Regions from separate parts of the Acinetobacter sp. UBA5934 genome, predicted to be linked through region 2. Evidence: predicted binding sites of a transcription regulator. Region 2 holds the regulator's gene; the other holds the start of a gene.
The links. The regulator PhoB, encoded in region 2, activates phosphate uptake and scavenging genes when phosphate is short. The targets are predictions, from matches to a motif close to TGTCATNAANCTGTCATAA.
Positions count from the first base shown of each region.

Region 1: a site for PhoB is predicted at 1,970-1,988, ahead of B2Y23_RS08015 (porin). Genes of this name have one in related genera too.

Region 1 is NZ_DJDC01000113.1:17,296-22,331, reverse strand. It holds partial or broken gene B2Y23_RS08025 (cytochrome ubiquinol oxidase subunit I) at 1-75, opposite strand, end outside; gene cydP (cytochrome oxidase putative small subunit CydP) at 75-266, opposite strand; gene B2Y23_RS08015 (porin) at 733-1,830, opposite strand; gene B2Y23_RS08010 (HIT family protein) at 2,134-2,547, opposite strand; gene B2Y23_RS08005 (YARHG domain-containing protein) at 2,582-2,851, opposite strand; gene B2Y23_RS08000 (NAD(P)-dependent oxidoreductase) at 2,933-3,805, opposite strand; gene B2Y23_RS07995 (alpha/beta fold hydrolase) at 3,816-4,907, opposite strand.
Region 2 is NZ_DJDC01000085.1:22,828-27,863, reverse strand. It holds gene phoR (phosphate regulon sensor histidine kinase PhoR) at 1-897, opposite strand, end outside; gene phoB (phosphate regulon transcriptional regulator PhoB) at 923-1,633, opposite strand; gene B2Y23_RS06125 (TetR/AcrR family transcriptional regulator) at 1,852-2,562, opposite strand; gene B2Y23_RS06120 (SDR family NAD(P)-dependent oxidoreductase) at 2,794-3,633, shown strand; gene B2Y23_RS06115 (amidohydrolase family protein) at 3,986-5,036, shown strand, end outside.

The DNA.
Region 1 (5,036 bases), on a different contig from region 2:
TACAAATATAAAGTGATACAACGCGGTCATTGCAAATTGGAACCGCGAAAGATCGACCACGCTTTCAGAAATCATCAACGTGTCTCCTTGATTGGGGAAGGACTGCCAGCAATATGCTCGGCAACTTGATTGTCAAAATTTTGGGGAATAGTAGGGGCATCAAACCAGATATGTTTAATCGTGAGTAGGAGAGCAATCTTGATTATTAATATGATTGCGATCTCTCGAACTAATCTTTGATTGAAATCTTTGGGTATTAAGCTCATGCAAATAAGCCTATTTTCAAAACCTAATGTATATTATTAAACAAAAAATTACTAAAAATAAATAGATTAAACAGTTAAAATAAAAATATATTATTTAACATATTAAAAACAATAACTTAAATTATAATAATGTTAAAAAATAAACTAAATCTTTATGATTTTAAAGTTGACTAAAATGCTTTGTATTAATAATTTTAATTCCGACTAAAATACTTATATTTAAATTATTAAATCCGACTAAAATGCTTATAATTATTTTTTTAAACCAACTAAAACAGTCGTATTTATTTTATGTAGTATTTTTTTACTGGGATAAATTAGGTTCATTCTTATTTTGTGGCAATAAATTAAATATCATGAATGAACTATTTTAAAATAATGAAGACAGTTAAAGCCGAGAGCATATTTTTCAGTGAGTAAATAAAAAAGACCGCATTTAGAACGGTCTTTTTTATGCATGCTTAAATTAGAAGTTATATTCCATACCGAGGCCAATCACAGTTTTGGTATCATCTTGGGCTAACCAGTCACGCTTCTGTTGACCCACAACACCATAGACTCGGGCTTGTTTGTTAAGTTGATAATCAGCACCTAAGCCATACAGGTCTTGTTTACGGTCATTACGACCATCCGATTGAGTGGTCGCAGAAATATATTCTGCTTTTAACTTAATTGGAGTAGATGGAATGACATAAGCAGCAGTAAGGCCGTACGCATCTTCTTGAAGGCCTTTATACGATGTTACCACCGCTGGTGTGCCCGCCGTTGTTGTTACCGAATCGTCAGTAGGTTGGGCGGTCTGCCAAAGGGCACCGAAAACCAGACCATCAACACCTGCTTTAGTTAAATCTACCGAGCCAGTCACACGGATGGCATCTGAATAAATGTTAGATAAACTGTAAGCGCTATATTTAGAAGCCACCCCAAAGTTACCTGCTACAGCTGCAGCTAAGCCTAGATTTTTGTTGTCATAAGACAGTGATGTTGAAACGCCATCACCGAAACCATCACGGCTACCTTGATAACCTGTGGTCGCACTGTCTGTAGTTGAAGATTCTTCACCTTGCTGGAACATGATGTTGAAGCCTAAACCACCTAATAATTTTTTGTCGATTTCAAAACCAATCACGTTGTTCAAACGATCTTCACCTGCCAAAACTGAAGTCATATCCAGTTCAGTGTGATCGTTGAAAATATCCTGGTTATTGCCCGCAGCAGTCTTAAAGTAAGAATCAAATTTACCTACTTTTAAAGTAGCGATCCCATCTGATTTGATCCCGATATAGCGGTTACGTGCATTCAGGTCGACATCTGAACCCGAACCATCTGTAGCAATTGCCCATTCTGCTAAATAAATGGCAGATAATTTATCAGTGAGTTTTTCTTCGCCCTTAATCCCGAAACGTGAAGAGTTAGAGTTTAATTTGGTGATGCTTTCATCTTTGAAGCCATTCTTGTCAATTTGATCTAAAGTTACATTGAGCTTGCCATACAATGTTGGTGCTGCTTGCGCTGCACTTACGCTTAAGGTTGCTACGGTAGCAGCGAGAAGCAATTTTTTCATCGAAGTTTCTCCAAAAACACTTTTATGGGGCGGTTGCCCTGTCGACTCTTTTTATAGTTTGCTTGTGTACAAAAAATTACATAAGCTCACCAACTTGCTAAGCAGTATCTGCAAACTTTATGACGGGGAAGTGAAAGCTAGATGACAGTTTTATGACGAAGAATTTTAAGTAAATTAATAATTATTATTGTTTTTCAATTATTTAATTTTTAATTAAAAGTCGTAAGATAGATTGGTTTAATCGCAGAGATAAAAAAATGGAGCCGAAGCTCCATTTTTGACAAGTTAAAATTATAGTGAATTTTAAAGTTCAGCTTTAATTCTTTCCGCCAGGGCTTTAATTTTTTCCTGGTCGCCCATATTTAAGGCATGTTTTCCGAGTTCATGCACTGAACTTGGAATCAAGTGGAAATGTACATGCGGAACCGTTTGCCCAGCAGATGCACCTGACAGTTGCATCAATACAATTCCTTGAACATCGAGTGCTACTTTCATCGCTTGAGCAACTTTTTGCACAATTTGAATGGTATAGGCCGCTGCATCAGGTGGCAGATCAAGCAAGGTCACTGCAGGTGTTTTCGGGATGACCAGAGTATGACCTTCAGCTTGTGGCATGATGTCCATAAAAGCGAGGACCTGTTCGTCTTCATACACTTTAATTGCAGGAAGTTCGTTGCGAATAATTCGTGCAAAAATATTTTGATCATCGTAAAGCATAGCGAGTCCTTAGAAAGAAAATGAAGAGCTGTAATTATTTACAGCTCAATTCTTTCTGACGATCTTTGATGGCGTCAAGTCGTTGTTGCTCTTTTTCTGAAAATTTTGGCTTGGTTGTATAGCAGTTATCATTACCATACTTCGCCTTGGCTTCAGGATCTTTAAAGCAAAAACCTTTAGAAGCATAAATGACATCATGGTCATTTTTCAACTTTTGACATTCTTGCTCGGCCGTTGCGGCAAATGCCGTTGCCCCAAGCAAAGTTGCAAAACTTGCAAACATTGCAACAGTAAACTTAATCATGAGGTTTTCCTCTGTTGGAACATTGTGTATGACACATCATCACAATATTAGGTTTAATTATCATTATTCAATGGCGAGTTATTACTCAAGTGTAATTTTACTCCATGATTCATACATTTTTACAGCGCTAGAAAAGTCACTGTCTTTTTCTGCTAAATTGCTGGCTGACTGAATCAGGCTTTGCGTTAAGGCAATCACCGGAGCTGACAGTTTAGCATCACGCACCAGATCCAGGGCAATACCCGTATCCTTGGCCAATAACGGTAGAGCAAAAGTGAGTGGAAAGCTACGGTTTAACACCCGTTGTGGCAATACGGTTTCTGTGACGCCACTTTTACCGCTTGAGGCATTAATACAGTCTAAAGCTTCATGCAAATTTACGCCATGTGCTTTTAAGGTGGTGAAACCTTCAGCGACTGAACAAAGATTGACTGCCAATAACATATTGTTGACCGCTTTCACTGCAAATCCTGCGCCTGATGCACCAACATGTTTAATCAGCTTGCCGAAGGCCTGAATGGCTGGAAAGGCTTTTTCAAAAGCAGCAGCGTCACCGCCAATCATGACCGTTAAGGTACCATTTTCGGCGCCAATGGTTTGACCACTGACCGGTGCATCCAGAAAATCTACATCCAGCGCTTTTAACTTCTGGCTAAGTTTTATGGCTGATTCGGGTACACCGCTGGTGCAATCCACCCAGACTGCGCCAGATTTGATGCTTATGCCGTTAATCAGCTCTTCTACATCCTGGCTGGTTGGCAGGCATGAAAAAATTATATCGGCCTGAACTGCCTGTTCGAGTTCGACCGCTTGCGTACCAAATTCAGCTGCATGTTGTTTAGCTTTTTCGAAATTACGGTTCCAGACATAGACTGTACCGAAATGTTGAGGTAAATGTGCTGCCATACGGTAACCCATAGCACCTAAGCCGATAAATGCAACTGACTGAATCATGATGTGTCCTTTATATTTTGCTCGATCGCTGTTTAAGCCAGGTGGTCATAAAAGGCCAAAATTCGTTAGCACTAGACTGGCTGGACATCAGTCCTAAATGACCACCGGGGATAAGAGTAAACGTGACATCCTTACTATTTGTCAATTCAATTAAAGGCTTAACGGCATTTTCAGAAACAATCTGATCGCTGCGGCCCGCACCGACCAATAAGGAACACGCTATATTTTTTAATTCGATATTCTTATCTTGTAATTTGATAACGCCGTTTTTGAGCGGATTTTGTAGCCAGACATTAAAAATCATGTCCTGATTGATACCGCCTGGGTAGTCAATCATACGATTCAGGAAGTTGCCCATGGTGGCATGTTCGTATAAGGCTTGCAGGTTATCAAGGTTGGCTAAAAACTGCTTTTGGCTTTGTACCCATCCCATTGGATCAATAATTTTAAAGCCAAAAGTATTCAGTAATCCTGGGGTATGGATGAGAGATTTTGGCAAGGCTTCAGAATAGATCTTGTTTTGCAGCACTTTATTTTTGGCAATCAGTTGATTGACCTTTTGAAACAGTTTACCGGTACGCCCCGATGCATGACTGTCTACCGGACTACCCAGGACAATCAGGTTTTTGACAAAATTGGGTTGTTGCAGGGCGGTATATAGCATGACAAAGACACCGGCCATGCTCCAGCCATGCAGTGAAATTTCATCACTGCTGGAATGCTGACGAATTTGGGCAATGCAGTGGGGAATGGCATCGTCAATAAATGACATGAAATTCAGAAAGCGATCTTTATAGCTGTATTGACCCCATTCGACTAAATAGACATCAAAGCCACTATGTTGAAAATGTTTTACCAGTGAGCGATATGGGTACAGGTCGTAAATGGCCATGTTAATCGCAAGTGGAGCAACAAAGACTAAGGGTTCTTTATATTGTTTATCGGGTGAGGCGTAATAGCGCACACGGGTTTGTTTATACTCAGCAATGACTTCATAAGGCGTAGTTTGCGATAGAACCAGTGATTTTGAATTGAATAAAGTCGTTGACAGGTTTTTGAGTTTGCTTTTGTGTTTAGCCATTCTATTTTTAACTTGAATCATTGCTGGTGCTACTAACCTATGAGTGGATTGATCGAAGTGTAGGCGATATTTATGCATTATACCTTGACCTTAAATGCCATAGGCGCTCAAAATGTTGGCAATTATTAGCAAAGGCAGCAGGACTGGGTA
Region 2 (5,036 bases):
AATAATCTGATTTTTAGCAATTTTTTTGTCATTTTCCAGACGTGACAACAGCAATAAATCATTGACCAGGGCATTCATGCGTTTGGTTTGCGCCTGCATCTGATCAAAGGCACGTTTCCAGCGCGGATTCAAATCTTCCTGATCGGTAAAGGTTTCAATATAACCACTGAGGACTGTAAGCGGTGTGCGTAATTCATGGGAAATGTTGTCGACAAAGTCCTTACGCATTTGTTCCAGGTTATGCATCCGGGTCACGTTATAAGCCACCAGCAGCCGGCTTTCGCCCCCAAAACGGGTCATTTTGACTTGTACATAATGGTCTTCAAAGGCGGAAGATTTCATTTTCAGACCATCGGGTGCTTGGTCAATATTGTTAAAATATTCAATAAAATTCGGCTGACGAAGCAGGGTTAAAATATTGCGACCACGGTCTAGCGGTTGAATACCGAGTAATTTTTCTGCAGCCGGATTCCACCATTCAATCTGATGCAGTTCATCAATCAGCACCACTGCTTCAGCCAGCGCTACCAGTGACGATTGCGCGCGATCAATCAGGCCGACCATTTCCGCCTGTACAATACGTTCCTGACGCTGGGAACGGTAGACGTTGAACAGCAATGCGCCCCAGATGCCATCCAGATTGGGCGGAACATCATAAGGACGATTGGAAATCCATTCATTGACCAAATACAGTGAACGTAATTGCAGAATAAAAAATGTTGCGAAGGCAATGAGGATAAAAACCCAGAAATACCCAATCCCTAGGCCAATTAAACCTGCAATGAGCAGTAAAAAGGCCAGCAGACGTAAATCTTGTTTGGCAAAAGTCCATAAACTGCTGTAACGGAATCGTTTATGTTCTCGTGCAAGTTCAGGGATGGGGTAGGGTTCATACATAAAACACGGTTTACCTAGAAAACGACTAACCTAATGCGACATCTGCGCGAGTAGAAAAACGATAACCTGTGCCACGAACGGTTTGTACATAGCGGTCTGCGCCAAAAGGCTCTAGCACTTTGCGCAACCGGCGAATATGTACGTCAATGGTACGGTCTTCAATATATACGTTACCACCCCAAACCTGATCCAGCAATTGAGCGCGGGTATAGGCCCGTTCCGGATGGGTCATGAAGAATGCCAGCAAACGGTATTCAGTCGGTCCCATTTCTAAAATATTTTGACCATGACTGACGCGCTGACTAACCGGATCCAGTATCAGACCATTAGCATCAATGGTTTTTTCGCCACTCAAGGCATTGGCACGGCGAAGCACCGCCTTAATACGTGAAACCAGTTCCCGGGTAGAAAAAGGCTTGGTCATGTAGTCGTCAGCACCGGCATCCAGACCTTGAACTTTATGATCTTCCTCACCGCGAGCCGTCAACATAATAACTGGAATTTCAGACAGGGTTTCATCGCGTTTCAAGCGGCGGCACAAATCGACCCCACTAACGCCACCCGGTAACATCCAATCCAATAAAATAAGCGCAGGACGTTGATCCACAATCATCTGGTGAGCCTGTTTTGCATCTTCGGCCTGTAAGCATTGAAAGCCTGCCATGTCTAAAGATGTATGGATCATCTCTCGAATGGGAAGTTCGTCATCGACGATTAATATATAGTCATCTTTCACAACGCAATATCCTATTTGATGTTAACGGTGAACCGTTTTTTATTTATGACAGGCTTATTACAAAGATTAATTATGACAGTATCATTGCAAAAGAGGTTGCTCTGGCGAATTTCGCAAAAAATTGTGACAATTTTTATACTGCAATATAAACAATTTTAGAAAAATCAGTGATCTAAATTTAATGAATTCAACGCATTGTATAGGTTTTAAGCTTTAAATCAGGAAGAGCTTTCTTTTTTCAATATTTTTTCTTTTTCTGAAAAAGTATCCAGCAAAGACAGAAAAACAATACTGCAAGATGACAAAACCTCTTGCATCGATTGCTTAAAGCCACTGACCACCCAGCGAATGGCAATTTGCGTAACATAACCATTCAGTCCGGTTGCGACGAGTGAAATTTCCCGTTCAGAACGGTCAATATGCGGCATCATTAACATGACAAAGGCATGAATCATGCGGTCAAAACGCAACATGGTTTCATGAATGGTGGCCTGATTATGCAGCTCTTGAACCAGCATGGCATCGATATAAATAATGCGGGCCATACCCGGATTATCTTTTAAGGTAGTGAGCAGAGCAGTTAAACCGGCTTCGATCATTTTCCGCGGATCAGTCGAGGCCTGCATGATCGCCTGCATGACATTATGCTGCAATTGATCAATCAATTTTAAGAAGATGGTTTGAAACAGTTCATCACTTTTCTTAAAAGATTCATAGAAATAACGTTCAGTAAGTTTGGCTTCATTACAAATGTCTTTCACCGTCACTGCAAAAAAACCCTGTGAGCCATACGCTTCTATCCCGGCTTCAATCAGCTTTTCCCGACGTGCCTGTTTACGTTCAGTTAAAGACAGGCCTTTAAATTGACGTTCTTTGCTTTTTAACGGCTTATTTTGTTGTTGTTCAAGATTTTGCTGTGGTTCAGTCATAAAGGTGATGTGCCAAATGAAATCGAGATTTTGAGCTATGTTAACAAGAATTTGTCTGTAGACCTATGCTGTAAATAGATGAATGGTCTTTGATTTTAGCATTGGTCATATATTATATTGACAATGATTATTGTCAAAATTATATTGGATGAATGAACTGCACCTCAACGCAGCAGAAAAACAATCGAGATGTTTAGGCGAATGAGGCAGAAAACTGAATAAGGATGGGTCATGAAAAATTTTAAAAATAAGGTCGCAGCAATTACCGGCGCGGGCTCGGGTATTGGTCAGCAATTGGCGGTACTTTTAGCGAAACAGGGCTGTCATTTATCCTTAAGTGATGTGAATGAACAGGGTTTGGCAAACACGGTTGAACTGGTCAAAGACAGTCACGTCCGTGTAACGACGAAAAAAGTCAATGTGGCCAAACTTGAAGAGGTACGCGACTGGGCTGCTGAAACCGTGAAGGATCATGGCTCAGTCAACATGATTTTTAACAATGCCGGTGTGGCATTGGGTTCAACCGTAGAAGGCGCTTCTTACGAAGAACTGGAATGGATTGTGAATATTAATTTTTGGGGCGTGGTCTATGGCACCAAAGAGTTTTTGCCTTTAATCAAGAAATCGGGTGAAGGGCATATTATCAATATTTCCAGCCTGTTTGGTTTAACCGCACAGCCGACCCAGTCTGCTTATAACGCGACCAAATTTGCGGTACGTGGTTTTACTGAATCCTTACGTCAGGAACTGGACATGGAAAATGGTGGCGTGAGTGCACTCTGTGTACACCCGGGCGGTATTCGTACCAATATTGCCAATGCGGCAAAAATGAATGACAGCATTCGAACCCTAGGCATGCATCCGGAAAAATCCGCTAAATCTTTTAATAAATTATTACGTTGCCCACCTGAAGAAGCTGCCCGTCAAATCATTGAAGCGGTACAAAAAGACAAGCGCCGTTTACTCATCGGTAATGATGCCAAAACCCTGGATTTAATCCAGCGTATTTTGCCGACCGGTTATCAGCGTATTACCGCATTCGCGACCAAATTAAGCAATAAAGGCAAATAATTTGCTGAAAATTATCCCTTTAAAAAGCCCGCAAATTGCGGGTTTTTTTATGCTTAAAAATTGGAATATTGTGAGATCTAAAAAATGATTTTTACTTAAGTTTCAGTGCCTAAATTGAAAGGGGAACAGACATTTAAAAAAGCAGAGCTATATCCAAAAATAAGAAATAAAAATAAAAAAACCAGCTGAATTTAAATAAGCAAGTGTTGAAAGATCAACACGGATATCGCGTTAAAACCAACATAGTAAGTAGGAATAAAATTAATAAATTTATATAAAACAATAATTTAAATTGTTGGCATGGTTGTTGCCAAATAAGAGCTACAGAACAATGAAAATTAGAGGCATAGCCATGACCCGTTTACACGATTTAAAAGCCCGACATTCCCGTTCAGCGGAAGTCAAAGCGCAGCTGGATTATCCGGTGATTGATACCGATATTCATACCAATGAATTCAGTCCATTGCTGGAAGACTATATTGCCCAGTACGGCGGTTCAAAAGTGGTGGATCTGTTCCGTGAACATTTAAACAGCAATGGTTTAAATGTCCTGGCTGCAGAGTGGTATAAAGCCACACCGCAAGAACGCCAGGATAAACGTTTATTCCGTCCGCCTTTCTGGGCGCTGCCAGCCCAGAACTCATATGACCTGGCTACAGTATCTTTACCGTCATTGCTCAATGAACGTCTGGAAGAGTTGGGAACTGATTATGCAGTGCTTTATCCAAATATTTCGTTATTCCCGATTAATTCAAGCAATGATGATTTACGCCGTACTTTAACTCGTGCGGTCAACCATTATCATGCCGATATTTATCGTCCTTATGCCGACCGTTTAACCCCGGTTGCTGCAATTCCCTTACATAGCCCTGAAGAAGGCATTGAAGAGCTGGAATATGCGGTCAATACTCTGGGCTTAAAAACCGCCCTGATTCCGGGTGCAATCCGTCGACCAGTGAAAGCAATTGCCGACAAATATCCAAATGATCAAGAGCTGCGTCGCTATGCCTATTGGCTGGATTTCTTTGGAATTGATAGTGCACACGACTATGACCCGTTTTGGCAGAAGAGTATTGAACTGGGAATCAACCTATCCACCCATTCAGGCAGTCAAAGCTGGGTGGCACGTAATTCACCATCGAATTATATGTTCAACCATATTAACCACTTTGCCGACGCCTCTGAAGCTTTGGCCAAAGCGCTATTTTTTGGTGGTGTGACCGAACGTTTCCCACAATTGCGCATTGCGCTATTGGAGGCGGGTGCAGCCTGGGGTGCAAATGTATTGACCCATCTGGTGGATCGTTTTGAAAAGCGTGGCAATGCGCATGTGCAGCAATATAACCCGGCCAATATCGACCGTCAGTTGATTATTGACTTGTATCGTCAGCACGGACAGGAAC